DNA from 3 places in the Micromonospora mangrovi genome. Region 2 is predicted to be linked to each of the others. Evidence: riboswitches for the same ligand, from Rfam matches in the RefSeq annotation. Region 2 holds a riboswitch; each other region holds the start of a gene.
What was found. A riboswitch is a leader RNA that binds a small molecule or an ion and turns the genes downstream of it on or off. The one in region 2 is predicted to bind cyclic di-AMP.
Positions count from the first base shown of each region.

Region 1: it holds a riboswitch for cyclic di-AMP, as region 2 does, so the genes downstream of both, ABUL08_RS21220 (coiled-coil domain-containing protein) here and ABUL08_RS23320 (C40 family peptidase) in region 2, are expected to answer to the same signal.
Region 3: it holds a riboswitch for cyclic di-AMP, as region 2 does, so the genes downstream of both, ABUL08_RS10345 (transglycosylase family protein) here and ABUL08_RS23320 (C40 family peptidase) in region 2, are expected to answer to the same signal.

Region 1 covers NZ_CP159342.1:4,780,661-4,790,152, reverse strand. Annotated here, with positions in the region: gene ABUL08_RS21255 (C39 family peptidase) at 1-471, opposite strand, end outside; gene ABUL08_RS21250 (pyridoxamine 5'-phosphate oxidase family protein) at 907-1,329, opposite strand; gene ABUL08_RS21245 (YkvA family protein) at 1,379-1,720, opposite strand; gene ABUL08_RS21240 (hypothetical protein) at 1,781-2,614, opposite strand; gene ABUL08_RS21235 (hypothetical protein) at 2,759-3,160, opposite strand; gene ABUL08_RS21230 (helix-turn-helix transcriptional regulator) at 3,261-3,593, opposite strand; gene ABUL08_RS21225 (carbonic anhydrase) at 3,812-4,474, shown strand; gene ABUL08_RS21220 (coiled-coil domain-containing protein) at 4,547-5,566, opposite strand; cyclic di-AMP (ydaO/yuaA leader) riboswitch at 5,571-5,701, opposite strand; gene ABUL08_RS21215 (YibE/F family protein) at 5,856-7,187, opposite strand; gene ABUL08_RS21210 (heavy metal translocating P-type ATPase) at 7,344-9,377, shown strand; gene ABUL08_RS21205 (hypothetical protein) at 9,428-9,492, shown strand, end outside.
Region 2 covers NZ_CP159342.1:5,198,384-5,207,875, reverse strand. Annotated here, with positions in the region: gene ABUL08_RS23325 (N-acetylmuramoyl-L-alanine amidase) at 1-1,161, opposite strand, end outside; cyclic di-AMP (ydaO/yuaA leader) riboswitch at 1,395-1,531, shown strand; gene ABUL08_RS23320 (C40 family peptidase) at 1,591-2,577, shown strand; gene dcd (dCTP deaminase) at 2,627-3,205, opposite strand; gene ABUL08_RS23310 (pyridoxamine 5'-phosphate oxidase family protein) at 3,296-3,841, shown strand; gene ABUL08_RS23305 (zinc metalloprotease) at 3,918-4,901, opposite strand; tRNA gene ABUL08_RS23300 (tRNA-Gly) at 5,156-5,229, shown strand; gene ABUL08_RS23295 (VOC family protein) at 5,294-6,028, opposite strand; gene ABUL08_RS23290 (VOC family protein) at 6,197-6,625, shown strand; gene ABUL08_RS23285 (VOC family protein) at 6,672-7,061, opposite strand; gene ABUL08_RS23280 (DUF1801 domain-containing protein) at 7,058-7,414, opposite strand; gene ABUL08_RS23275 (LysR family transcriptional regulator) at 7,531-8,424, shown strand; gene ABUL08_RS23270 (NUDIX domain-containing protein) at 8,459-9,022, shown strand; gene ABUL08_RS23265 (LLM class flavin-dependent oxidoreductase) at 9,081-9,492, shown strand, end outside.
Region 3 covers NZ_CP159342.1:2,310,600-2,320,091, reverse strand. Annotated here, with positions in the region: gene ABUL08_RS10365 (MFS transporter) at 1-1,218, opposite strand, end outside; gene ABUL08_RS10360 (nuclear transport factor 2 family protein) at 1,215-1,562, opposite strand; gene ABUL08_RS10355 (helix-turn-helix transcriptional regulator) at 1,675-4,368, shown strand; gene ABUL08_RS10350 (glycoside hydrolase family 3 protein) at 4,487-6,310, shown strand; cyclic di-AMP (ydaO/yuaA leader) riboswitch at 6,475-6,648, shown strand; gene ABUL08_RS10345 (transglycosylase family protein) at 6,650-7,339, shown strand; gene ABUL08_RS10340 (radical SAM protein) at 7,472-8,485, shown strand; gene ABUL08_RS10335 (YbaB/EbfC family nucleoid-associated protein) at 8,547-8,978, shown strand; gene ABUL08_RS10330 (M4 family metallopeptidase) at 9,068-9,492, opposite strand, start outside.

The DNA.
Region 1 (9,492 bases), 420 kb from region 2:
GATGTTGGCGACGACCGGCCGACCGGCGTCCACCGCGGTCCTGATGTCGGCCCGCAGCCGCTCCACCTGCTCCCGGGTGGCCACGTCGTCGCGGATCTCGGTGGTCTTGTACTTGCCGCCCGTGTACTCGTTGAGCACCCGGGTGATGTCGATGGCCGAGTCGGTGCCGTTCTCGGTCGTACCGAGCTTGCGGGCCAGCTCGTCCTGGCTGACCGTCTTGCCCTCGGCCGAGAGGGCGATCCGGGTCGACGCCGGACCGCAGTAGAAGAAGTTCGGCTGGGCCTCGTACTGGTAGCCGGCGCGGCGCTCGCCCTTGTCGGGCTTGCCGTTGCCCTTGTCCATGGTCACCGAGGTGACCGGCCTGCCCTGGGCCGGGGCGGCGTGCGCCGCGACGGCCGGGCCGGCGATGACGCCGCCGGACATGACGAGACCGGCGACGGAGAGCACGCTCCTACGGAAGATCGGGTTCATGACGAAGCTCCATTCGGGGGGTTTGTCGTCTCCGGGGGCGGAGACGCAAGCACCGGGAGTGGCGCTCGGAACCGGCAGTGCCGGAGCGGGTGGCCCGCTCACCGCACGTCGTCCTGCTCGGTCTTACGGAGGGTGTAACGGCCAGGGGCGGGCGGGGATTCCGGCCGGCCCGGCCCGTCGTCCCGCCGCCGACCGGACAGCGGGTGGTCCGGCGGCGGGGGAGTGGACGGAGCGGACGCTACGAACTTGATGGCATTGGTGTAATCAGACCTCGTGCCGGACGACAACGGTGACGAAACGGACTCTGCGGGTGATTCATCAATGCCATCAAGTTCGTAGCGTGTGGGCGGTATGCAGCACCGCGAGCCGTGGTGACGCGCAGGGTGACGGTCAGGCGGTGGATCGGACCGGCTGGCGCGCGGCCGGTGGTGAGGGTCAGGCGGTGGCGGGGTCGGGGAGGCTGCCCAGGAGGCGGGTGACGGCGATCTCGATGACCACCCGCTGCGGGTTGGGGCGGGGCTGTCGGTAGCGGACGGCGTACCGGCGCTCGGCCTCGGCCACCGACTCGGGATCGCGGCGCAGCACCGCCCGGCCCTCCACGGTCAGCCACCAGCGCCCGTCCACCTGGCAGACGGCCACCGGGGTGCCCTCCGGACCGGCCGCCGCCACGTGCCGCGCCTTGGCCGAGGTGCCCGAGGTGATCACCCGGGCCAGTCCGGTGTCCGCGTCGAAGGTGACCCCCACCGGTACGACGTGCGGAGTGCCGTCCCGGCGCAGGGTGGTCAGCGTGGCGAGGTGCCGTACGCCGAAGAACGCCGCGACCCGTGCGTCGTGCGGGTCCAACCGGTGGTCCGCCATGTCCCGTCCCCTGTCCGTCGTCGCGGACCGGCGGCCGGTCCGAGCCCGATCATGACACGGGACGGTGCAGCCGGCCCGGCTCCGGCGGAGACTCCGGTTGGCCGGGCAGTCGCCGCTGCGCCGCCCGGTGCTTCTGCACCAGCCGGCCCAGATAGAACAGCGACCCGGCCAGCACGCCCATGTCGTCCAGGTAGATCGGATCGGGCAGCAGGTCAACCGGGAGGATCGTGTAGATCAGCGCGCCGTAGAAGGCGACCTTGCCGCCCACGCCGAGCGCGCCGAGCAGCCGTCGGGTGCGGACCACCCGGATCGCGAGCAGCACGGCGCCGACGAGGGTCGCCAGCGCGACGACGCCGGCGAGAACGACCAGGACCCACGCTTCCCGGGACATCCCGTCACGCTAGCCGAGCCCGACCCGGCGCGCTCCCGACCGCCGCACGTTTTCCGGTCCTCAGTACGCCGGGACGGCGGCCCGGCCGCGGGCGACCGTCGGGGTCTCGCGGGTGGTCTCGGTGCCGCCTCGGGGCGCGGTGACCGGCTCCCGGGTCGCCTCGGCGGCCGCCCCCGCCACGTCCATGGTGGCCAGCAGCGACTGTGCGTCCGGGGTGCGACCGGTTGCCGCGTACGCCTCGTCGCGCAGGCTCCGGGCGGCGGCGGCGGCCAGCTCGGCGGCCCGCCAGGCGGCCTGCTCGCGCTCCCGGGCGGCCTGCTGCCGGGTGAGCAGGTTCTGCTGGACCATCCGCCGCAGCAGCAGCTCCTGCTCCACCGGGTGCCGACGGGGGTCCCAGCCGACGTGGCCGAGGATGTCGCTGAGCTGCTGCACCGTGATCTCGCCACGCCACTGGGCGTCCAGCGCGGCCCGGTGCAGCCAGCGCTCCCGGTCGGCGTACTCGGCGGGGGTCCGGACGGTGCGCGGCAGGGGCAGCGCGGCGGCCGCCGCCAGCCGTCGGACGTCCGCCTCGAACCGCTCGTACGCCTGCCAGGCCTCCTCGACCGCCTCCTGGGCGGCCAGCCACTCGGTACGGCGGCGCTCCGCCGTGGCCGCCGCCCGCTCCGCCGCCACCGCCACCTCCTGCGCGTAGCGGGCGCGCTCCCGGGCCTCCTCGGCCAGCTCCAGGCTGCTCGGCATGGCGGCCTCGCTGATCCGGTCGCCGAACACGGAGCGGAACAGGTCCGGGCGGATGATCAGCCCGGCGACGGCGACCACCGCCACGGCGAGCAGGGCGAGCCAGATCCCGGCGGCCTGGGGCACGTCGGGCAGGACGGAGGAGAAGACGGTCTGCATCACCAGCACCTCGTGGTGGAACGTTCGGAAGGGACGGTCGGAGTGCCACGCGCAGGCGGGGCGAGGGGGCGGGATCTCCGCACGGGGCCGTACCCAAAAGGGTCGGCGGGGATGCGCGGGCCGCGCCGTCGGCGGCGGGCGGGATCAGACGAGCGGGGGGCCGCGTCGGGCGACGGCGTCCCGGCCCGGATCGGCGGGCGCGACGACGGTGCGGGTCGTCGGGCGGACGGCCTCGTGCCGGTCCGCGCGGGTGCCGGGTGCCGGCACCCCGGCGCTGTCGGTCGCCCGGTCGACGGCCGACGCGGCATCCGCGACGGCGGTGACCGATCCGGTGCCGGCGGGGCGGCCCTGGCCCGCGGCGACCGGGGAACCGACCGACCGGAACTCCAGGACGGCGACAGGTCGGAGCGCGTCGACGGTGGACGCGGCGGCGACACCGCCGGAGCCGACGACGAGCACGAGGGCGGCGACCGCCAGGCGGGTCAGTTCCCGCAGGGTGCGCAGCGTCGCCGCCCAGAGGGTCGGGGCGAACGCTTCGAGCAGCACCGCATCAACCTATCGGTCAGGTCCGCCTCGTGCAGCTCGACGATCTTCCCGACCGACGTGACCCGGCCCACGTCGACTCCTGTGGACGGTCGGACCGGACTCAGGCGGAGTCGTCCGCCGGCTCGTCGGTGAAGAGCGCGAGCAGGGCGCCGACCTGCTGGTCCGCCTCGGCGGGGTGCCGGAAGTGCCCGCTCGGGTTGACCGTGTACTCGTTGCGCCGGCCGACCCGGGTGCGGTGCAGGTAGCCCCCGGCCTCCAGGTCGGCGACGATCGCCTGGGCGGCCCGCTCGGTCACGCCGACCTCGTCCGCGACGTCGCGGAGCCGGGCGGTGGGGTTACGCGCGATGGCGAGCAGCACGTGCCCGTGGTTGGTGAGGAACGTCCAGTTCCGGCTGGTCCCGTTCTCGCCTGCTGTCGTCGCCATGTCCGACATGGTATGGCCCACCTCCCCGATTGCCCGCCCCTGCCCTCGCCCTGGCGGAATCTTCCGGTCCACGCGCCCGGTCCGGCGGTCAAGGGGTTCCCGACGCATGAAACACGTATCACGTATATCTTGACGTATCTTGGACTGCGTGTGAACGTGGTGCCGAGGCCGCCTCCGTCGCCGGCCGGTCCGACCAGGTCTTTTCGTGCCAGGGACGAGGTGAGGGGATGACCCCGACCACTCCGGAGCAGGCGCTCGCCGAGCTGTACGCGGGCAACCGGCGGTTCGTCGGCGGGGCGCCCCGCCATCCCAACCAGGACGCCGACCACCGGACGGCGGTCGCCGACGGGCAGCACCCCTTCGCGGTGATCGTCGGCTGCTCCGACTCCCGGCTCGCCGCCGAGATCATCTTCGACCGTGGCCTCGGTGACCTCTTCGTGGTCCGGACGGCCGGCCACACGGTCGGCCCCGAGGTGCTCGGCAGCGTCGAGTACGCCGTCACCGTCCTCGGCACCCCGCTGATCGTGGTCCTCGGCCACGACTCGTGCGGCGCGGTGCAGGCCGCCCGCGACGTGGCGACCACCGGCACGCCGCCGCCCGGACACCTCGGTGCGGTGGTGGACGCCGTCGTACCGAGCCTGCAGCGGGCGGCTGAGCAGGGCGTGACCAGCATCGACGAGATCGTCGACATCCACATCGCGCACACCGTCGAGGCGCTGCTGGCCAACTCCGCCGTGCTGGCCGACCACGTCACCGCCGGGCGCTGCGCGGTGGTCGGCATGTCGTACCGGCTGAGCGCGGGTGAGGTGCGGACGGTCACCACGGTGCCGGCCGGCGAGCCGGCCGTGCCGGGCCAGACCGCGTCCGCCACCCCGGCCGTCACCGGCTGAGCGGTCCCGAAGCAGACCGAAGGGGCCGTCCCGCGTGATCGCGGGACGGCCCCTTCGTCGTACGTCGTCGGCTCAGAGCAGCGACATGTGCACGTGGTCGGTGTGGTTGGACGGACCGCTGTAGGACTTCCACCCCGTCGCCGGGAACCAGATCTGCCGGTTCCAGATCACGTAGTAGATGCCGAGCCGGTCGGCGTTGCGGATCAGGAAGGCGGCGAGGTTGTTGCCGTACCGCCGGGTGTCGTTGTTGTGCCAGGGTGAGAAGCCGCTGTTCTGCAACGACCAGTCGCAGGCCCGACCCTTCGGGTGCTCCCACGGCCCGCCCGGCCGGAAGCAGCCGGCGAAGCGGTTGAAGCCGGCCCGCCGGACCTCCTTGTACGCGTGCAGGGTGCGCGGGGTGATGCAGCCGGAGGTGGTCGGGTCGTCCTCGCTGCACGACTCGGGGCGCCAGTCCCCGTCCGAGGTGCGGCCGGGGCCGACCCGGGCGACCGGGGAGGTGGCCGAGACCAGACCGCCGGTGAAGCCGAGCCCGCCGACCAGGGCGAGCGACTTCTCCGCGTCGTTCTTCTTGCGGGCCATCTCGTTGGTCAGCTTCAACTGCTCGCGTACCTCGGCGTCGACGCCGAGCCGGGCCTGCTCGGCGCGGTTCTTGACCGCGGTGACGTCGGCGAGCTTCTGCTCGTTGACCATGTTCAGCTCGTCCAGCGCGGCGGCGCGCTTGACGAACGAGTCCGGCGCGCTGCTCTCCAGCAGCATGGCCACCGCGCCGATCCGGCCGGTGCGGTAGGACTGGGCGGCGATCTGGGCCACCTGGGGCTTCAGCGCCTCCAGCTCCTTCCCGGCCCGGATCTCCTCCGCGGCGAGCTGGCGCTGGCGTTCCTGGGACTTCGCCAGCTTCGCCTTCGCCTGGATGTAGCCCCGGTTGGCCGCGTCGATCACGTCGGTGATCAGAGCTGGCTCGTCGTCCTCCTCGTGCCCCGAGGGGGTGGGTGTGGTGGGGGCGGCCGTCGCCGGCGTGGGACCGGCCACGACCGCGAAGGCGGCGAGCACGGCCACCACGGGTGTCAGCCAGCGGCGCAGGGGTGCCGTCACAGTGTTCCCTTCCGTCGACCGCCGACCGGGTTAGCTGACGGGTTCGGGGCGGAAGTGGCCCCTACCGCTCGCGCGGATTCACCCCATGTACCTGGGTCCCCGGTTCGCCGTCGGGCGATTGGGCGGCGGCACCGCAGGCGCCGGTGCGCGCCTTCGGCGGTGACCGGCAGCGAGGTTACCCGAGAGTCCTCCCGGGCAGCTACGTCCTGAAGCCGACCAAACGCGGTAATTCGCTGCGACCCTGCGTGAGCAGCATCGCGTTTACCGTCGGCCGTCACGCTCCGCGATGTCACCGTCCGGCCTGCGTACTCCCCGGGGTGTCCGGCCACCCGTCGGGGACGGACCCGGAGGGTCGGCCGCGCCGGGTGCTGAGGGCCGCCAGCGCGGTGTCCGGGTCGGCCGCCGGTCGGGCGGCCGGCGCGCCCGGACCGTCGCTCGTCGCGGTGTCTCGGCGGCCGGCGGTGGTCACCACCGCGGCCAGCCCGGTGGTCAGCGGTACGGCCGCGATCAGGCCGATCGTGGCGACCGCGCTGCGGACGATCTCCTGCGCCATGAACTCGCTGGTGAGGATCTGGCCCACCGGCCGGGAGTCGGCGACCAGCAGGAGCAGCAGCGGCAGGGAGGCCCCCGCGTACGCCAGCACGATGGTGTTCACCGTCGAGGCGATGTGGGCCCGGCCGACCCGGGTGGCCGCCCGGTAGAGCTGCACCCGGGACAGGCCGGGGTTGGCGTGGGCGAGTTCGGTGACGGTGGCCGCCTGGGTGACCGTCACGTCGTCGAGCACGCCGAGGGAACCGATGATGATGCCGGCCAGCAGCAGCCCGTGCAGGTCCACGTCGCCCTGGAACATCGACAGCGTGGTGGCGTCCTCGCTGCCGAAGCCGGTGAGGTGGGTGGCGGCGGTGGCGAGACTGCCGAGCAGCCCGGTCAGCACCAGGCTGCCCAGGGTGCCGAGCACCGCCACCGAGGTCTGCGCGGTGATCCCGTGGGTCAGGTAGAGCACCACGAACATGATCAACGCCGAGCCGACGATGGCCACCAGCAGCGGCGACTGCCCCGCGCCGATGCCGGGCAGCACGAAACCGAGCAGGATGGCGAAGCTGGCGGCGAGCCCGGCCAGCGCGGCCAGCCCCCGCCAGCGCCCGAACGCGACGATGGCGAGCGCGAAGAGCGCCGCCACCCAGACGAGCGGACCGCCGCGCTGGTGCTCGGCGATGTTGTACGTCTTCGTCGCCGGATCGGCCGGGTCGATCAGCTCCACCAGGACGATATCGTCGCCGACCTCGACCCGGGGCGCTCCCGGCCCGGCCGGGACCGGCGTCTCCACCTGCCGGCCGGCGTCCGGCCCCTGGCCGACCCGTACGGTCACGGTCCCGCACGGCCCGGCCGGGCCACCCGGGGTCTCCTCCGGTGTGGGCGGGCAGGGCTCGGTCACCACCCGGGTGACCGAGCCGTGGTACCGGGGCACGTCGGCGGCGCGCTCCGGTTCCGGGGTGTGCCGGGGCCAGAGCACCAGGGCGGCGAGCACGGTGAGGACGAAGAGCGGGACCACGGTCGCGACGAGGATCCGTCGTACCCGCGGCGGGGCGGACGGAGCGGGGCGGGTGTGGTCGGCGCCCATGCTGGTTCTCCCCACGGTCTCGGCCGGTGTTCCGGGTCCGGACCGGTCGGGTGTCGCGCCGGACCCGGTCAGGTCGCCCGAGGCATGGTAGCCAGGGCCCACGGCGGGCCGGCCGGACCGGCTGCGACCGGGGTGGCGGGACGGCATGGTGGAGGCATGGCGGAGCACGGGCAGGCGGCCGGCCACGAGGCGCACGGCGGACACGACAAGCACGCCGGGCACGACCCGGAGATGTTCCGGCGGCGCTTCTGGCTCTGCCTGGCGCTGACCGTGCCGGTGGTGCTGACCAGCCACATGGTGATGGACTGGTTCGGCTACTCGCTGGAGTTTCCCGGCCGGGCGCTGGTCGGGCCGGTGCTCGGCTCGGTGGTCTTCTGGTGGGGCGGCTGGCCGTTCCTGGTCGGCGCGGTCCGGGAGGTGCGGGACCGCGCCCCGGGCATGATGCTGCTGATCGGGATGGCGATCACCGTCGCGTACGGCGCGTCGCTGGCCACCAGCCTGGGCGCGTTCGACCTGGACTTCTGGTGGGAGCTGGCGGCCCTGGTAACGATCATGCTGCTCGGCCACTGGCAGGAGATGAAGGCGATCGGCCAGGCCCGGGGCGCGTTGGCCGCGTTGGCCGCGCTGCTGCCGGACGACGCGGAACGGGTCGGGCCGGACGGGGCCGTCGCGCGGGTGCCGGTCGGGCAGCTGCGCCTCGACGACGTGGTGCTGGTCCGCCCCGGCGGCCGGGTGCCGGCCGACGGACGGATCACCGACGGCGGTGCCGAGCTGGACGAATCAATGATCACCGGGGAGTCCCGCCCGGTCGCCCGCGCGGTCGGTGACCGGGTGGTGGCGGGCACCGTCGCCACCGACTCGGCGATCCGGGTCCGGGTGGAGGCGCTCGGCGAGGAGACCACCCTGGCCGGGATCCAGCGGCTGGTCGCCCAGGCGCAGCAGTCCAGCGGGCGGGCCCAGGTGCTCGCCGACCGCTTCGCGGCGTGGCTGTTCTATGTCGCCGTCGCCACCGCCGTGGCCACCGTGCTGGTCTGGAGCCTGCTCGGCAACGTCGGCGAGGCGGTGGTGCGGACGGTGAGCGTGCTGGTGATCGCCTGCCCGCACGCGCTCGGCCTGGCCATTCCGCTGGTCATCGCCCTCTCCACCGCCCTGGCGGCCCGCTCCGGCATCCTGGTGCGCGACCGGCTGGCCCTGGAACGGATGCGTACGGTCGACGCGGTGCTCTTCGACAAGACCGGCACGTTGACCCGGGGCCGGCACGTGGTCACCGACGTGGCCGGGGCGGCGGGCCTGGCCGGGCCGGAGGTGCTGCGGTTGGCCGCCGGGGTCGAGGCGGACAGCGAACATCCGCTCGCCCGGGCGATCGTCGCCGCCGCCGAGTCGGCCGGCGGCCCGGCCCGGGCGAGTGGCTTCCGGTCGCTGCCGGGCTGCGGTGTGCAGGCCACCGTCGAGGGCGCCGAGTACGCCGTCGGCGGCCCGGCGCTCCTGCGTGAGCTGGGCGTACGACTGCCCGAGGAACTCGCCCCGGCCGCCGCGCGCTGGGCCGGTCGGGGCTCGGCCGTGCTGCATTTGGTCCGGCTGCCGGACACCGTGCTGGGTGCGCTCGCCCTCGCCGACGAGGTCCGCCCCGAGGCCCGGGAGGCGATCGCCGAGCTGCGGGCGCTGGGTGTCCGGACCATCGCCATGATCACCGGCGACGCCCGGCCGGTCGCCGACGCGGTCGCCGCTGACCTGGGGTTCCGGCCCGGCGTCGACGAGGTCTTCGCCGAGGTGCTCCCGGCCGACAAGGACGCCAAGGTCACCGAACTCCAGCGGCGGGGCCTGACCGTGGCGATGGTCGGGGACGGGGTGAACGACGCCCCCGCGCTGGCCCGGGCGGACGTGGGCATCGCGATCGGGGCGGGCACCGACGTGGCGATCGAGTCGGCCGGGGTGGTGCTCGCCTCCTCGGACCCGCGCGGGGTGCCCGGCGTGGTCCGGCTCTCCCGGGCGTCGTACCGGAAGATGGTGCAGAACCTGGCCTGGGCGGCCGGCTACAACGTGGTCGCGCTGCCGCTCGCGGCCGGCGTGCTGGCCTGGGCCGGGGTGGCGTTGAGCCCGGCGGTGGCGGCGGTGCTGATGTCCGCCTCGACCATCGTGGTGGCGGTGAACGCCCAGTTGCTGCGCCGGGTGCGGCTCACCCCCGAGTGACCGGGTGGTTCGCCGGGGCGGGCGGCCGCCGGGCCGCTACCGTGGTGGGCGTGCGGAGCGAGGGGGGCGTGACCACGGGGCGGTGGATGCGGCTCGTGCTGCTCTTCTGCACGCT
Region 2 (9,492 bases):
GACCAGCTTCGCCGAGGTCCGGTACATCGCCTCGGTGTACCAGGTGCCGTGGCCGGCGAAGCCCTCGTGCTCGATGCCGATCGACTTCGCGTTGACGTACCAGTTGCCGGCGTGCCAGCCGACGTCCTTGGCCTTGATGTGCTGGGCGACGTAGCCGTCCACCGAGCGCAGCGTGTAGTGCCAGCCCAGGTAGGTCTTCGTCTGCACCAGCTTGACGCTCGGGCCGAAGTAGCCCTCGGTGTCGTGGATGACGATGTACTCGATCTTCTGCTGCGCCGGCCGCTCACCGAGGTCGTGGTTGCCGTAGTCGCCCGGGTTCGGGCCGTACTTCTCGTAGGGCGCGGGGATCCACTCGCAGGCGAGGCGGACCGGGCACTCCAGGCCGTCCGGCCGTTCGGCCCGGCGCAGTCCCAGCTTGTGCAGGCCGGACTCGTCCGGCGTCACCGCGACGGCGGCGAGGGTGACCCGCTGCCCGTCGTCGGTGGTCCGGGTCGCGCCGAGGCCGATCTGGTCGTACACCTCGTCGGCGAAGGCCGCCGCGGCGTCCTCGGTGTCCGCGCCGGAGTACCGGGCCACCGCGCCGTACCAGGCCGCCGGGTCGCTGCCGGCACCGACCGGCGCGGCCAGCGCCCTCTGGTACGACGCGAGCAGCGCCGCCCCGCCACGGATGTTGGCGGCGGCGTCGTCGCGCAGCGTCTCCTCGGCCACGCCGGTGAGCGCGGCAGCCGCGTCGAGGGTCTGCAGGGACGCCGACGGCAGCAGGTCGCCGGCCGGCTCGGCCGCAGCGGCGGTGTCGACGGTCAGCGGGCGGGACTCGTCGCCCCGGGGGTCCTCGTTCTCGTCGACGTGCGAGCTGGACGGGGTGGCGGCGACCTGCGCGGCGTCGGTCAGGTGCATGGGGCCGTAGCCGCCGCTGGTGCTCGGCTGGCCGGGGTGGGTGTCCCAGCGGGATTCGAGGTAGGAGACGCCGAGCAGAACGCTCTCCGGTACGCCGTACTCGGCGGCGGCTGCCGCGTACTGCTGCTGGCGGTCGGTGGGTTCGGTGGTCCCCGCGGTGGCGGGGTCGGCGACGACCGGTCCGGTGACGAGCAGGACGGTGGCCGCCGCCACGGCGGTGGCGAGCACGATCCGTGCGCGCGGTGGAACGGGGGTGAGGTGCATGGAACCTCCAGGTCCGACGGGGGTCACTGCGTGCTCACCCTCGCCCCGGGCACCGCCTCGGGTCAATACTTTCCGCTTAATGATGTTGCATGAAAGAATCCTTCATCGAGTCCGGTCGACCCGGCGGAACAGGTACGGAGTGTCACGGCGTCGCGGGTTGCGGATCGATAACGGCCATCTCTACTCTGGTCAATCGTCGACCGGAAACTGGACCGTCCAACCCGGGGGGTCACGGTCGGACACCGCCGAGTCGCCTCCGGGCGAACCGGGGACCCAGGTAACCGGGGTGAATCCGCAGCACTGCGGTAGGGCGGCTCCCTTCCCGCCCGAACCCGTCAGCTAACCCGGTAGGCGGTCACGAAGAAGGAGTACGGAAGCCCGGTGGCACACCATGCCCCGCGGCGACCGTCGGTCCGGTCGGTCGACCGGATGACGGCTGCGCCGCGCCCACGCTGGTCCCGCTTCACCACCCTCCTCGCCGCCCTGGCCGGCACCGCGGTCGTCCTGACCGGCGGCGCCACGGCGGCCCACGCCGAACCCTCGGTCACCGAGATCGAACGTCAGATCGACCAGGACTGGGAAAAGCTCGAACCGGTCATCGAGCAGTACAACGCCACCAGTCAGGACCTGGCGGTCAAGACCAGGCAGGCCGACGCCCTCGCCAAGCAGATCGCCCCGCTCCAGCTCCAGGTCGACCTCGCCATGGGGCAGGTCAGCGGGCTGGCCGCCGAGGCGTACAAGGGTCAGAACGTGGGCACGGTGAACGCGCTGCTCGGCAGCCGCTCACCGGGCGACGTGCTGACCGGCCTGGAGCTGCTCGACCGCTTCGCGCACCGCCAGGCGCAGGAGGTGCGGTCCGTCGTCGACCTCCGCGACCAGTTGGCCGCGAAGAAGAAGCCGCTGGACGAGATGGTCGCCCAGCTGGCCCGGACCAAGGCCCAGCTCGGAGCGAAGAAGCAGCAGATCAACGCCGAGATCGCCCGCCTCGGCAAGCTCCGGCTCAAGGTGTACGGCAGCGGCGGCGGCGGTCCGCTGCGGCCCGCACCCTGCCCGTCCGGCTACCCGGGCGGTCCCGCCGGGATCGCCGTCAAGTTCGCCTGCGCCCAGATCGGCAAGATCTATGTCTGGGGCGCCGCCGGCCCGGACCACTTCGACTGCTCCGGCCTGACCATGGCCGCCTGGGACAAGGCGGGCGTCTCGCTGCCGCACAACGCGCGGCAGCAGCACGACGTCACCCGACGGGTCAGCCGCAGTGAGCTGCGCCCCGGTGACCTGGTCTTCTACTACAGCGACCTGCACCACGTCGGCATGTACGTCGGCGACGGCTGGGTGGTGCACGCCTCCCAGTCCGGCAAGCCCATCACCATGAAGCGCGTCGACGACGGCCAGATCAACAGCTACGGCCGCCCCGGCTGACGGGTGACGCGGGGTCCCTTCCCCTGGAAGGGGCCCCGCGCCGACGCGGTCAGCGGATCGGCCAGGTGCGCCAGTTCTGCCAGGAGCGGCTCGGGGTCGGGCCGCGCTGGCCCTGGTAACGCGAGCCGTAGACGGCGGAGCCGTACGGGTGCTCGGCCGGCGACGAGAGCCGGAAGATGCAGAGCTGGCCGATCTTCATGCCGGGCCAGAGCGTGATCGGCAGGTTCGCCACGTTGGACAGCTCCAGCGTGACGTGCCCGGAGAAACCCGGGTCGATGAAGCCGGCGGTGGAGTGGGTGAGCAGCCCGAGCCGGCCCAGGCTGGACTTGCCCTCCAGTCGCCCGGCGAGCTGATCACCCAGCGAGATCACCTCGAGCGTCGAGGCGAGCACGAACTCGCCCGGGTGCAGCACGAACGGCTCCCCCTCGGGCACCTCGACCATCGAGGTCAGGTCGTCCTGCTGCATCGCCGGGTCGATGTGCGTGTAGAGGTGGTTGTTGAAGACCCGGAAGAGCTTGTCCAGGCGTACGTCGATGCTGGACGGCTGCACCAGCGTCGGCTCGAAGGGCTCCAGCGCGAGCGTGCCCGCCTTGATCTCGGAGACCAGGTCGCGGTCGGAGAGCAGCATCGGAACACCATAGCGACCGGTGTCGGCGAGTGGCGTGTCGGACTGCGTGTCGGACTGCGCGTTCGTACGTGTGTTCGATAGAATGTCCGCATGGCTTCCTGGTCCGAATTCGCCGCCGACGAGCCCCGCCTCGCCGACGAGATCCGCCTTCTCATGCAGCAGTACGGGCCGGGCTTCGGCTATCTCGCCACGGTCCGTGCCGACGGTGGGCCCCGCGTCCACCCGGTCTCCCCGGTCATCACCGACGATGGGCTCTACTGCTTCGTCGTCGACTCGCCCAAGCGCCGTGACCTCGAACGCGACGGTCGCTACGCGCTGCACTCGTTCCCGCCCGAGGAGAGCGACGACGAGGCCTACGTGGCCGGTCACGCCCGTCTCGTGACCGACCCCGCGCGGGTGGCGCGACTGGCCGAGATCGGCCGCGCCGCTCCCCGGGTCGACTGGCGGCTCTTCGAGTTCACCGTCGACGTGGCGATGCTGACCCGCCGCGCCCAGGGCGGGATCCGCCCGGCTGACGACCGACCCGCGGTGCAGGTCTGGCTCGACCCCCGGGGAGCCGCTCCGGCGTCCCCGATCGCCGCCGGCGAGGGTCTGCGTGGCCGGCGGGGCTTCGACACCCGCCGCACGGCCGCCTGAGCCGCGCACGCCGAGCCCGGAAACACGCCGGTGCCGGCCCCGTTCGACGGGGCCGGCACCGTTGTCGTGCTGGGGGTTACGCCGCGCGGTAGGCGTTCCACGCGGTCAGCATCCGGCTCGCCTGACCAGGGGTGAACTGGTACATGCAGGAGTCGTAGGTGTAGTCCATGAAGTTGGTGATCGGGTCCAGGCCGGTCGCGGTGCAGGTGTCCCGCCCGGTCGGGCACTGGTACGCCGCCGAGCCCTCGGCCGGGGTGTCACCGACGCTGTCACCCGAGCCGGAGCAGCCGCCCTGGAAGGTGTGGTAGAGGTTCAGCCAGTGGCCGATCTCGTGGGTGCCGGTGTCACCCTCGTTGTAGTTGGTGGCGGTCCCGCCCGGCAGCGACTCGTTCAGCGCGACCACGCCGTCCATGCTGTCCAGCTTGCGCTTCGGGAAGGTCGCCCAGCCGAGCAGGCTGTCGCTCAGCTCACCGAGGTAGATGTTGAGGGTGTTCTTGCCGCCCTCGCGGAGCGCGGTCTTCATGTTCCGCTCGGCGGTCGAGCCGTTCACGATCGGGTACCACGCGGCGTTGGTGACGTGGTGGACCTTCTGGAGCTGGAAGCTGAAGGCCGTCGGAGCACCGCCGGTGGCACCGCTGTACGCCTTGTTCAGCACGTCGATCTGCGCGGTGACCAGCGAGTCCGGGATGTTGCCGCCGGCCCGGGTGGTGTCCCGCTGAATGACGTGCACGACGACCGGGATGGTCACCGTGGCGAGCGTGGTGGCACCGGCGCCCGCCCGGAAGTTCGCCCGCTCACGCAGCGCGGCGGCGAGGTCGGCCTCGCGCTCACGGACCTGCTTGGCGGTCAGCGCGTTCGGGTCCAGCTTGGTCGTGCCACCCTTCTTCACCCGCGCGTCCGAGTGTGCGTCCGTCGGCTGGGCGCAGGACCCGGCGGGGGCGGCGGAGAAGGCGGAAGCAGCGGGAAGGACGCCCACCGCGGCGGTGCTGAGCAGCAGCGCGAGGGTCGTCGACGCGACACCGGCGGTACGCCGGGTCAGCAGGTTGGGACGGAGTCCCATGGGCCCACCTCTTTCTGGCGGCATGACAGGGGGTATGTCACGCCGTGGCTGAGAACGTGTGGGAGACGTTACATCGCATAGACAGATTTGAGAACGGTCATATGTTGCCGCAGTGAAACTTTCCGGTGCTTCGGCACATGCCGGTGATTTCAAGATCGTGTCGGCGAGGTTTCGCCGCCCCCGGTCGGGCGTCGGCGCGCCCCGGGGTACCTGGGTGCACGGGGCTGGTGACCTCAGGTACAGTGGTGCCGCCTGCGGGTGTAGTTCAATGGCAGAACATCAGCTTCCCAAGCTGACAGTGCGGGTTCGATTCCCGTCACCCGCTCCACGCGAAAGGCCCTGGTCAGGACGACAGTCCCGACCAGGGCCTTCGGCGTTGAAGAGGGCCGGCGTCAGGCCGGGGTGAGCAGGCAGAACTCGTTGCCCTCCGGGTCGGCGAGGACCTTCCACGGGACCTCCTGCTCCAGGTCGACGGCGGTGGCACCGAGAGCCCGCAGCCGGGCCGCCTCGGCCTCCAGGTCGTCGCCCGGATAGGGACGGACGTCGAGGTGGACCCGGTTCCACCCGGTCTTCACGTCGGGGGTGCGGAGGAACTGCAGGTACGGGCCGACGCCCTTGGCGGAGCGCAGCACCGCGTTCTGGTCGGTCACCTTGTGCACGGTCCAGTCCGTCGCCTCGCCCCAGAAGCGGGCCATCCCTCGTGGATCGGCGCAGTCGACCACCACGGTGGCGATCGGTCCGGTGTCCTGGACCGGGTCGCGCCAGTCCAGCACGCAGAACTCGTTGCCCTCCGGGTCCGCCATGACCGTCCACGGGACGTCGCCCTGGCCCACGTCGGCGAGGGTGGCCCCCAGCTCGCGCAGGCGGCCGACCAGCTCCGCGTGATGCGCCGCCGAGGTGGTGGCGAGGTCGACGTGCACCCGGTTCTTCACCGTCTTGGGTTCCGGGGAGACGACGATGTCGATGCACACGGCGACGGGGTCGGGATAGACGAAGCCCTCGGGTTCGAGGTTGGTCACGCCGGGTCCCTCGCTGGAGATCCCCCAGCCGAGCGCCTCCGCCCAGAAGGCGCCCAGCGCGGAGTCGTTCCGAGCCTTCATGTTGATCTGCACGAGCCGCGTCGTCATGCCGCCGATGCTAATGGAGATCAACTCGATCCGGGGGCGGGCGGGTTCGGCTGCGTGGAGGTCTCTCTGCTCCGGCACGTCCGCCACGCCCGTGGGATCGACGGCGTCATCGGTGAGCCGAGCGGTGGTGATCACCCGGAGGCAGAATGGCTCCCGGAGGTGATGGGGGTGGTCGATCGGGAGAGCGTGCCCCGGCTGTGTCAGGTCGTGCTCGACTGCACCGACGCCAGGGCGCTGGCCGAGTTCTACCGGGCCCTGCTCGGTCTGGTCTACCGACCCGGTGACGAGCCACCGGAAGCGGGCCACCCGGACGAGCGAGGCCGGGACTGGCTCGTGCTGCGCACCCCGGACGGCGCCCCGCAGATCGCCTTCCAGCAGGTCGAGCGGCTGCCGGAGGCGAGCTGGCCGGACGGTCCGGTGCCGCAGCAGCTGCACCTGGACCTGACCGTCACCTCGGTCGAGGAGCTGCGGGTGCAGCACGACCGCGTCCTGCACCTCGGCGGCCGGTTGCTGCGCGACCGCATCGACGACCCCGAGGAACCCCTCCGGGTGTACGCCGACCCCGCCGGCCACCCGTTCTGCGTCTTCGTCGGGTAGCCCCGGAGGCGACCGTCCACCCGGGACGGCCGCGCTCCGGAGCGGTTCAGGTGTCCTGCGGATACCAGCGGAGTTCGACGGTGTTGCCGTCCGGGTCGCGGACGTAGATCGAGGTGGCGCTGCCCCGGGCCCCGAACCTCGGCACCGGCCCCACCAGCACCTCGAAGTCCCCCGCGTCGATGACCTGCTGCCAGTCCACCGGCTCGACCACCAGGCAGAGGTGGTCCACGTTGGCGCCGGCCCGGTCACCGCGTACCAGGTCGATGATGGTGCCGGAGTCGACCCGTGCCGACGGGAACGGGACCTCACCGGCCTGCCACTGGTCGACCCGGACCGGCTCCAACCCGAGCGTGCCGCAGTAGAAGTCGATCGCGCGCTCCACGTCGGCGACGGTGAGCACCAGGTGGTCGAAGCCGGTCACCCGGACGCCGGTCACCGGTTCTCCAGGGCGTACGCCTGCCGCAGCCAGTCGGTGAAGAGGGTCGGGTCGATCTCGTCGACCGCACGGAGTCTCACCGAGGCCATCCGTCGGGCACCCGGGGTGAGTCGACCGGAGGTGTCGGTGACCTCCTGGCCGCGCCACAGGCCGAAGGTGACGTACGCCGGATAGGCCTTGACCAGGCAGAGCGGCACCTTGCCGGGCCGGTCGCCCAGGCTCCAGGTCGGGTGGCCGTGCCACATCGCCGCGGTGGCCTCGGGCAGGGCGGCGTCGACGACGTCGCACAGCTTCCCGGCGACCTCGCGTCGGGGGGCGTCGAGGCTGGTCAGGTAGCCGATCAGGGTGCTCATGCGGCCTTCTCTCGTCCGGCGGATCCGACGTCCTCCACGATCGTCGCGACGGTGATCCGGACCAAGCCGTGATCGGACTACGATCGGTGAACCAGATTCAACGGTGGGGGTCGGGTTTGCTGGAGCGGCACGAGATCGAGACCTTCCTGACCCTCGCGGAGGAGCTGCACTTCGGACGGACCGCCGAGCGGCTGCGGGTCACCACCGGCCGGATCAGTCACGTCATCAAGAAGCTGGAACGCCGGATCGGCGCGCCGCTCTTCGAACGCACCAGCCGGGTGGTCCGGTTGACCCCGATCGGGGCACGCCTCGCCGACGACCTGCGCCCATTGGTGGCCGGCATCGAGGACGCCGTCCGGCGGGCCGTCGAGTCCGGGCGGGGTGTCACCGGCGAGCTGCGGGTGGCGTTCCTCGGCGAGTGGACGGCACCGGTGCTGCTCCGGGCGGTCAGCCTCTTCACCGAGCGGCACCCGGACTGCGCGGTGCACGTCCACGAGGCGCAGCTCGCGAATACCCGGTCGAGCCTGCTGGACGGCTCGATCGACGTGCTCCTCGCGTCGTACCCCTTCGACGGCATGGCGTGCGGCCCGGCGCTGATCGCGGAGGACCGGGTCCTCGCGGTGGCCGCGGGTCACCCCTTGGCCGGTGCCGAATCGGTCTCGCTGGAGGTGCTGGCCGACCATCCGGTGATCCAGTATCCGGCGGTGACCTCCGACGGGTTCAAGCGTGACCGTACGCCGGATCGGACGCCCGCCGGGCGGCCGGTGCCGAAGGGCCCGGCGGGCGCCACCTTCTCCGAGATGCTCTCCCTGGTGGCGCTGGGCAGGGGTGTGCTGCCGGTGGGTGCGCACACCCGGCGGTACTACCCGCGCCCGGACGTGGCCTACGTGCCGATCCACGACGCGCCGCCGATCCGGCGCGGTCCGGTGTGGCGGGAGACCAACACCACCCATCGGGTACGCGAGTTCGTCCGCGCCGCGGTCGACGCGAATCCGTCACCGACGGGCTGACGGGGTGTCGGACCCGGCTGGCAGCATCCGGGGCATGCGGGTGGAGGCGGAGATCCGGGCGCTGGTCGAGTCGTTGACGCCGGTGGACGCGCTGGAGGTGCGGCACCGGGCGGAGTGCCTGGCCTGGCTGGCCACGACCGACGACATCTTCCGGCGGGAGAAGCCGCGCACCCCCTCGCCGCACCTGGTGGCCTATTTCCTGCTGCGCGACGCGGCGGACGGCAGCGTGCTGCTGGTCGACCACCGCCTGGCCGGGAGATGGCTGCCCAGTGGCGGTCACGTCGAGCCGGGCGAGCACCCCGCCGACACCGTACGCCGGGAGATGGTGGAGGAGCTGGGCGTGCCGGCCGTCTTCGCGCCGGAGTTCGGCGAGCGTCCGGCCTTCCTCACGGTGACGGAGACGGTCGGGCCGCCGCAGGAGCGGCACACCGACGTGAGTCTCTGGTTCGTGCTCAGCGGCAGCCGCGACCAGAAGCTGGTCCCGGACGCCGGTGAGTTCCGCAGCGTCCGGTGGTGGACGCCGCAGGAGGTGACCGGCGCGGAGCCGGGAAGGCTCGAACCGCACCTGGGTCGCATGCTGGCCAAGGTGTCCACCTGACCCCGAAGGCGCCTGCGACTGCGCCGCACGCGCCGCCGGTCCGCGTACCCTGGCGATCATGCGGATTGGCATCGTGATCCTCCCCGACCAGCGCTGGTCCGACGCGCAGCGCCGCTGGCGGCAGGTCGACGAGTGGGGCTTCGACCACGCCTGGACGTACGACCACCTGGGCTGGCGGGACCTGGTCGACGGTCCCTGGTTCGACTCGGTGACGACGCTGGCCGCCGCCGCGACGGTCACCTCTCGGATCCGGCTGGGCACCCTGGTCGCCTCGCCCAACTTCCGGCATCCGGCCGCCTTCGCCCGGCAGGTGACCGCGCTGGACGACGTGTCCGGCGGCCGGCTGCTGCTGGGGCTCGGGGCCGGCGGCATCGGCTTCGACGCGACGGTGCTCGGCGGGGAGACCCTGCCGCCCCGGCAGCGGGTGGACCGGTTCGCGGAGTTCACCGAGCTGCTCGACGAGATCCTGC
Region 3 (9,492 bases), 2.9 Mb from region 2:
GGCCGCCGCCGCGTGCCGGGCCGCCACCCCGGCCAGCACGATCGACGGCAGCGGCGCGACCACCAGGCCCATCCCGACGCCGGCCACCGTGAGGCCCGGCACCAGCCAGCCGACCGGGTCGTGTGCGGCGAGCGCGAGCAGGGCGTACCCGGCGGCGACCACCAGCGTGCCGACGGTCAGCGTCCGGCGGCCCCGCCCGGCGGCCAACCGGCCCGACAGCACCGACGTGACCAGGTAGCCGACGCCGAGCGGCACGAAGAGCACCCCGGACGCGAGCGCCGACAGGCCGCGCCCGTCCTGCAGATAGACCGCCAGCACCAGGAAGAACGACGCCATGGTGAGCTGGAAGGCCAGGCTCACCAGCACGCCCACGGTGTACGCGCGGTCGGCGAACAGGCCCGGGTGCACCAGGGGTGCGCCACCGCGTGCCGCCAGCCGCCGCTGGTGCAGCGCGAACACGGTGAGCGGCAGCAGGGCCGCCAGGCACCAGCCGGCCGGCTCGCCGGCCACCAGCGGGTGCACGACGGCGACCAGGCCGAGCGTGACCAGCACGGTGCCGGGCAGATCGAGGCGGGCGCCGGTGGCGGAGCGCGACTCGGGCAGCAGGCGCCGGCTGGCCGCGACGGCCGCCACGCCGATCGGCAGGTTGATCAGGAAGATGCTCCGCCAGCCGAGACCCGCGATGTCCATCCTGATCAGCAGGCCGCCGATGAGCTGCCCGAACACCGCGCCCAGCCCCACCGCCACGCCGTACGCGCTGAACGCGCGGGCCCGCCGGGGACCGGTGTAGACGGTGGTGATGATGGCCAGCACCTGCGGCATCAGCAGCGCGGCGCCGACACCCTGCACGACCCGGCCGGCGACCAGCACGCCCGCGGTCGGCGCCAGCCCGCACGCCGCCGAGGCGAGGGTGAACAGGCCGAGGCCGGACGCGTACAGCCGGCGTCGGCCGTACAGGTCGCCCAGCCGGCCACCGGTGATCAGTCCGGCGGCCAGCGCCAGCCCGAACGCGGCGACCACCCACTGCACCGCCGAGGGACCGGCCCGCAGGTCCACCTGGATCGACGGGATGGCCACGTTGACGATGAAGAAGTCCAGCAGCGTGACGAACGTGCCGGTCAGCAGCACCAGCAGGGCGCCCCAGCCGGTCTCGGCCCGTACCGGGGTGGCGGGCGGCGCGGCGATGGTGCCGGTGGCCCGCTCCTGCAGGGTCGTCATGCCGGGACCTTGTCGAGGAAGCCGTGCACCCGGGCGATCCGGCCGTCCTCGGCGAAGACCGCGACGTCGAAGCCGACGACGAGCGGCTCCGCGCCGGGCGCGCCGAGGGCCCAGGTGAACCGGGCGATGTCGTGGTGGGCGTCCACCGGGCCGAGGCTGAACCGCAGGCCCGGGAACTGCCCCTGCACGGCACCGATCAGCGCGGCGATCGCGTCCCGGCCCTCGACGACCGCCAGCGGGTCGGTGTAGCGGCCGTCCTCGGCCCACACCTCGTCGATCAGCAGCCGCCGCTGCGCCGGCTCCGTCTCGTTCCAGCTCTCGATGTACCGGTCGATGACCTTCATGGGGGTTCCTCCCGCTCGTTTCTCCGATGCCGGAAACGCTATGGCGCGGCGCCGGTCCCGAAATCTGTCGCGCATCAGTACTTCTGTCGGCGCGCGTCGGTAACCTCTCGCCATGCTGTACGGGCGGGACGCGGAGTCGGCGGTGCTGAGCAGGGTGCTGGACACCGTCCGGTCCGGTGGCAGCGCCGCGCTGGTGGTCCGCGGTGAACCGGGCATCGGCAAGACGGCGTTGCTCGCGCACGCCGACACGTCCGGGCTGCGGGTGCTGGGCGGGGTCGGCGTCGAGTCCGAGGCCGAGCTGCCGTTCGCGGGCCTGCACCTGCTGCTGCACCCGGTGCTGGACCGGCTCGACGCGGTGCCACCGGTGCAGGCCGAGGCGTTACGCGGGGCGTTGGGGCTGGCCGAGGCGGGTGCGCCGGACCGGTTCCTGGTCGGCCTCGCGGTGCTGTCGCTGCTGTCCGAGCTGGCCGACGACGGTCCGCTGCTGGCCGTCGTGGACGACGCCCAGTGGCTGGACCGCGCGTCCGCCGACGCCCTGCTGTTCGCGGCGCGCCGGCTCGGCGCCGAGCCGGTCGGCCTGCTCTTCGCCGCCCGTCCGGACGGCTTTCCGGCGCCCGGCGTGCCCGAGCTGCCGCTGGGCGGGCTGGACCCGTCCGCCGCGGCGGCGCTGCTGGCCGCGCACGCCGCCGACCTGGACGCCGGCACGCGCTACCGGGTGCTCGCCGACGCCGTCGGTAATCCGTTGGCGCTGATCGAGCTGCCGGCGGTGGCGGCGTCCGCCGGGGCGGCGCTGCCCGACCGGCTGCGGGACGCGTTCCAGGCCCGGGTGCGCACGTTGCCCGACGGTGTGCGCGCCATGCTGGAGGTGGTCGCCGCCGACGACACCGGCGACCTGGGTGTGCTGCTGCGCGCGGCCGGCAAGCTGGGCGCCGACGGCACCGACCTGGACGTCGCGGTCCGGGCCGGGCTGGTGACCGCGGACGGCACGGTGACGTTCCGGCATCCCCTGGTCCGCGCCGCGGTGTGGCACGGGACGCCCCCCGGGCGGCGGATCGCCGTTCACGACGCGCTGGCCGCCGCGCTGGACCGGCCGGGCGACGCCGATCGTCGCGCCTGGCACCTGGCGTCGGCGACCACCGGCACCGACGAGCGGGTCGCCGCCGAGCTGGAGCGCACCGCGGCGTGGGCCGGTGAGCGCAGCGGGCACGCCGCCGCGGCCGCCGCGTACGAGCGGGCCGCGCAGCTCTCCGCGGACCCCGCCGCCCACCTGCGGCGGCTCACGCTCGCCGCCGAGGCCGCCGCCGAGGCGGGCGACCTAGACCGCTCCGACGCCCTCGCCGCCCGAGCCGAGCGCCCCGGCGCCGACGATCCGGTGCTGGCGGCCCGGCTGACCGCGGTGCGGGCCGCAGCGGACTTCTGGCGCGGGGCGCTGCCGTCGGCGCACGGGCGGCTGCTGCGCGGCGCCACCCGGGTGGCCGCCACCGACCGGCACCTGGCGCTGAGCCTGCTCGTGGAGGCGCTGCACGTCGGCTGGTACGCGGGGGAGCGGGAGCTGTCGGAGTCGGTGGCGCGGTTACGGGCGGCGCTGGTGCCCGACGATCCGCTGACCCCGCTGGCCCGGCTGTCGATGCACGCCGTCACCCCGATCGTCGGCGTGACCGACGACGGCGACGGCGTCGACTGGGCGGCACCCGGGGCGATGATCGAGGTGGCCCGGACGGCGGCGGACGAGCCGGGTGTCGCGATCCTCGTCGCGGGGCTCGGGCTGATCCTCGGGCAGGAGACGGTCACCGTCGAGTTGGCCGAGGAGCAGGTGGACCGGGCCCGCCGCCAGGGCCGGGTGGGTTGGCTGCCGCAGGCGTTGTTCTACCTGGCGTGCGGTTGGCAGTTCGCGGGCTGGCCGGCCCAGGCGACCGCGGCGACGCAGGAGGCCCTGGCGATCGCCCGGGACACCGACCAGCGCCAGTGGATCGACCGGCTCGGTGAGCCGCTGGCGTACCTGAGCGCGGTGGCCGGTGACGAGGACGAGTGCCGGCGGATCACCGACGAGGCGCTCGCCCGCGTCGCGGGCGGCGATCCGGCCTGGCAGGTGCCCTGGGTGTACGCGGCGCTCGGCCTGCTGGAACTCGGTCAGGGGCGCGCCGGGTCGGCGTTGACCTGGCTGACACCGCTGGCCGACGGCCGGGCCCGGTTCCACGTCTCGGCCACCCGCAGCACCCCGGACCTGGTCGAGGCGGCGGTCCGGACCGGCCGGCCGGAGGCGGCGGTCGAGGCGTTCCGCCAGTACGAGCGCTGGGCCGCGCACGCGCGACAGCCGTGGATCGACGCGGTCGTGCTGCGCTGTCGGGCGCTGCTCGGCCCGGACGAGACGGCCGGCGAGTCGTACGCCGCGGCGCTGTCGGCGTACCGCCGGCTCAACCGGCCGTTCGACGAGGCCCGCACGGCGCTGCTGTACGGGGAGTGGCTGCGCCGGGGTCGCCGTCGGGCGGAGGCACGGACGTATCTGGCCGCCGCGCTGGACGGCTTCGAGAAGGTGGGGGCGACGCCGTGGGCGGCGCGGACCCGTACCGAGCTGGCTGCCGCCGGCACCCCGGCGCCGAGCCGCCCGACCGGTCTCGCCGCCCGGCTCACCCCGCAGGAGCTGCAGATCGTCACGCTCGCCGCCAGCGGCCTGTCCAACAAGGACATCGCGACGCGGCTGTTCCTCTCCGCCCGCACGGTCGGCTATCACCTCTACAAGGCGTACCCGAAGCTCGGCGTGGTGTCCCGCGCCGAGCTGTCCGACCTGGACCTGACGGGGGTGTGACCGCCGGCGGTCGCCGAACCGCCCGGCGGTTCCGGAACCGGCGCATCGTTCCCAGTCGATGCAAGCTGGCATAGGGTGCCGGTGAACGGCCTCAGCGTTCCTCCGGAAGGAGCGATCCGTGATCCGTCGCCACCGCCCCCTCGCAATCGTCGGCCTCCTCGTCGCGGTCACCGCCCTGGTCGCGCCCGCGCCGGCCACCGCCGCCGGGCTGCCCTACCAGGATCCGACCCTGCCCGTCGCGACCCGCGTCGCCGACCTGCTCTCCCGGATGACCCTGGACGAGAAGCTCGGCCAGATGACCCAGGCCGAGCGCGGCTCGGTGACCGCCGCCGACCTCACCACCTACCGGCTCGGCTCGCTGCTCTCCGGCGGCGGCTCCGCGCCCACGCCCAACACCGCCACCGCCTGGGCCGACATGTACGACGGCTTCCAGCGCGCCGCCCTCGCCACGCCCCTGGCCATCCCGATGATCTACGGAGTGGACGCCGTGCACGGGCACAACAACGTCCACGGCGCGACGATCTTCCCGCACAACATCGGCCTCGGCGCGACCCGCGACCCCGCCCTGGTGCAGCAGATCGGGCAGGCGGTGGCCGAGGAGGTCAGCGGCACCGGCGTCGACTGGGACTTCGCCCCCTGCCTCTGCGTGGCCCGCAACGACCGGTGGGGCCGCACCTACGAGTCGTTCGGGGAGACCCCGGACCTGCCGTCGAGCATGTCCACACTGGTCACCGGCCTGCAGGGCAGCACCCTCGGCGGGCCGACCTCGGTGCTCGCCACCGCCAAGCACTACGTCGGCGACGGTGGCACCACTGGCGGTGTCGACCAGGGCGACACCCGGCTCAGCGAGGCCGACCTGCGGGCCGTCCACCTGCCGCCGTTCCAGGCCGCCGTGCAGCGCGGGGTCGGCTCGGTGATGATCTCCTACAGCAGCTGGAACGGCGTCAGGATGCACGGCAACCAGTACCTGATCACCAGCGTCCTCAAGGGCGAACTCGGCTTCTCCGGCTTCGTCGTCTCGGACTGGAACGGCATCGACCAGATCGACGGCGCCGCCGGCTTCACCGCCGCCGAGGTCACCGTCGCGATCAACGCCGGCATCGACATGGTGATGGTGCCGACCGCCTGGAAGACGTTCCTCAGCACGCTCCGCGCCGAGGTGCAGAACGGCCACGTCCCGCTGAGCCGGATCGACGACGCGAACCGGCGCATCCTCACCAAGAAGTTCGAGCTGGGCCTCTTCGAGCGGCCGTACACCGACCGGAGCTGGACCGCGACGGTGGGCGACGCCGCCCATCGGGCGCTGGCCCGGCAGGCCGTGCGGGAGTCCCAGGTGCTGCTGAAGAACGCCGGCGGTGTGCTGCCGCTGGCCCGGGACAACAACAAGATCTTCGTGGCCGGCAAGAACGCCGACGACATCGGCAACTCCAGCGGCGGCTGGACCATCTCCTGGCAGGGCTCGTCCGGCGCGATCACCCCCGGCACCACCATCCTGCAGGGCATTCGCGCGGCGGTCGGTCCGACCACGACCGTCACCTACAACCAGCGCGGCACCGGCATCGACCGCAGCTACCGGGCCGCGATCGCGGTGGTCGGCGAGACGCCGTACGCCGAGGGGCGGGGCGACCGGACCGGCAGTATGAGCCTGGACCGGGACGACCTGCGGACGATCTCGACGCTGCGCAACGCGGGCGTGCCGGTTGTCGTGGTGCTGGTGTCCGGCCGTCCACTGGACGTCGCCACCGAGCTGCCCCGCTGGGACGCGCTGCTGGCGTCCTGGTTGCCCGGCACCGAGGGCGCCGGGGTGGCCGACGTGCTCTTCGGTGCCGCGCCGACCGGAAAACTGCCGATGACCTGGATGAACTCGGTCAGCCAGCAGCCCATCAACGCCGGCGACGGCCAGGTCCCACTCTTCCCTCAGGGCTTCGGCCTGACCTACTGACGACACGCGTGGACTGTCCGAGCGGGAGCTTGTAAGGCACGCTTCCGCACCCCGCAACTCGAGATGTCGTGCCGTCGCTCAGCCGGGTGAAGAACTTCACAAGAAGTGGGCGATCGCCCGAAACCGTCCCTAACGTCGTATGCGTTCGCGATCGCGGACACCACGGACCGGCAACGCCTAATCCCGCCGCCGGTCCGGTGGTACCTGGACCTCAGGCGGGAGCGGGGGACCCACACGTTCCTCGGTGCTCGACACCTCGGGGTGAAGCCGCCATCCGGCGGCCGGGCTCCTCGGCCCGAACCCGACAGCTCACCTCGTCGGCGTGGAGGAAACCACACAATGGCTACTGCACACATCGCTCGCCACCGTCGGACCAGCGCCCGTCGGGTCGCCGTCGGGGCGCTCGTCGCCGGCGCCGCCACCGGTGCCGCCGCGATCCTCGGCCCGGTCGCGCCGGCCAGCGCGGCCAGCGTCAACTGGGACGCCATCGCCCAGTGCGAGTCCGGCGGCAACTGGCACATCAACACCGGCAACGGCTTCTACGGTGGCCTCCAGTTCACCAAGGGCACCTGGAACGGTTACGGCGGCCAGAAGTACGCCAGCCGCGCCGACCTGGCCAGCCGCGGTGAGCAGATCGCGATCGCCGAGAAGGTCCTCGACGGGCAGGGCATCGGCGCCTGGCCGGTCTGCGGCAAGAAGGGCGGCTCCACCAAGCACTACTCCAGCAAGGACTCCGGCTCGTCGGCCAAGAAGGACTCCGGCACCAAGCACCGCTCCCACTCCGGCACCAAGTCGAAGGCGGAGCACCGCTCCTCGCGGGACGAGAAGCCCGCGACCCGTGACCACCGGCGTACCGCGCCGGCCTCGGGCGGCTCCACCTATGTGGTGAAGTCGGGCGACACGCTGTCGATGATCGCCGACGCGAAGGACCTCGCCGGCGGTTGGCACGCCCTGTACGAGCGCAACAAGCGCGTCGTCGGCGCCGACCCGGGCCTGATCTTCCCGGGTCAGCAGCTGCGCCTGCGCTGATCGGCGTACCGGGTCCGCCCGGTGCCGATCGACCACGAACGCCCGGCCGGGTCCACCGGCCGGGCGTTCCGTCGTAGCCGGCCCGGAGGGTGACGTCGGGTTTGCGGGGGCCGGATCAGGGCATTCGGGGGCATGTCGACCGTCGTCGAGGATCCGCCGCTGCCGACGCACCTCCAGTTGGAGATCACCTCGGCGTGCAACCTGCGCTGCCTGATGTGCCTGGTCCGCTACCGACCGCCGGTGAACAAGCTGGCCGGGGCGATGGCCCCGGAACTCTTCGACCGCATCGTGGCCGACGTGCCGGGGCTGCGCCGGCTGACCCTCCAGGGGCTCGGCGAGCCGCTGCTGTCGCCGTACCTGGCCGACATGATCGACACGGCGGTGGGCCGGGGCATCACGGTCGGCTTCAACACCAACGCCACCCTGCTGCACCGGCGCCGCGCCGAGGAACTGGTCGCCAGCGGGGTCGACTGGCTGCACGTCTCGCTCGACGGCGCCCGGGCGGCGGCGTACGAGCGGGTCCGCGACGGCGCGAACTTCGACGTCGTGGTGGCCAACCTCGCCGGCCTGGTCGAGGCGAAGCGGGCGGCGGGCAGCGCCACCCCCTGGATCCGGGTGGTCTTCGTCGCCATGCGCGACACCGTCGCGGAGCTGCCCGAGCTGGTCCGCCTGCTCGGCCGGATCGGGGTGGACGAGCTGCACGTGCAGAACCTGTCGCACAGCTTCTCCGACGCCGACCCGGCCGGCCGCTACGCCGAGATCCGCGAGTTCACCGCCGACCAGGCGCTCTGGGCCGGGGTGGACACCGACCGGGCCGCCGCGCTGTTCGGCGAGGCCGCCGCGGTGGCGCGGGAGACCGGCGTACGCCTGCGGCTGCCGCACCCCGGTGCGGCGCCGGCCGCCCCGCGCACCGCCGGCCCGGGCTGCTCGTGGCCCTGGGACGCGGCGTACGTGACCAGCGCCGGCGTGGTGCAACCGTGCTGCATGGTGATGGGCGACGACCGGGTGCGGCTGGGCTCGCTGGACGAGCGGTCGTTCCCGGAGATCTGGCACGGCGAGGAGTACCGCCGGTTCCGGCGCCGCCTCGCCGGCGAGACGCCCCCCTCGGTGTGCCGCGGCTGCTCGCTCTACCGGCGCACCTTCTGAGCCGCGTCGCCCCGGTTGCTATCGTCAGCCTGCTCGGCCCGGACGTGAAGAAAGCGCGGCTATGACCAACGAACCGATCACCCCTGCCGCGACCCTCGACGACCTGCTCACCAGCACACAGCAGATGCTCGCGATGCTGCGGTCGCAGGCGGTGGAGCCGGCCGACGGCGACGCCGTGGCCCTGCTGCGGGCGGAGGGGACCGCCGCCGACGGGCGGGTGACGGCCACCGTCGTCCAGGGTGGCCGGTTGGCCTCGCTCACCGTCGACCCGGAGCTGCTGCGGCAGGGCAGCGAGGCGGTCTGCGACCACGTGGTGGGCGCCGTCAACGCCGCCCTCGCCGAGCTCGACGAGCGGGTCAGTGAGTCCGCGCGGGCCGACGTCGACGCCCTGGCGGCGCGGTTGGGCGGGGTACGGGAGCCGTCCGCGCGGCGGATGGCGATGTTCAGCCAGGCCATGGATGACGTGGCCGCCCGGCTCCACCGGGACCGCTGAGGCCGCCCGTCGGCCCGCTCCGTCGCTGGTCCGGACACGACGAAGCGGCCGGCCGTCGGGAGGACGACGACCGGCCGCTTCGTTGGTGATCAGCTCAGGTTGAGCGCGGTGTCATCGACGACGAAGGAGGTCTGCAGGGAGCTGTCCTCCACGCCGCTGAACGAGATGGTGGCGGTGGTGCCGGCCAGCGACGAGACGTCGAAGGACTTGAGCACGTAGCCGGCCGCCGCGTTCACGTTCGAGTACGTCGCCAGGGTGGTGCTGCCGGCCTTGACGGTCAGCTTGTCGTAGGCGGTGGTACCCGACTCGGCGGTGTCGATGTGCAGGTAGAAGGAGAGCGTCGCCCGGCAACCGGCCGGGATGCTCACCGACTGCGACAGGGTGTCGGTGTGGGCCGATCCGTAGCCGTTCATCCACGCCTTCCAGGAACCGCTGCGCGCGGCCTGGCCGGTGGAGCTGTCGATGACGCCGGAGGAGGCGGTCCAGCTGACGTTGCCGGACTCGAAGCCCGGGT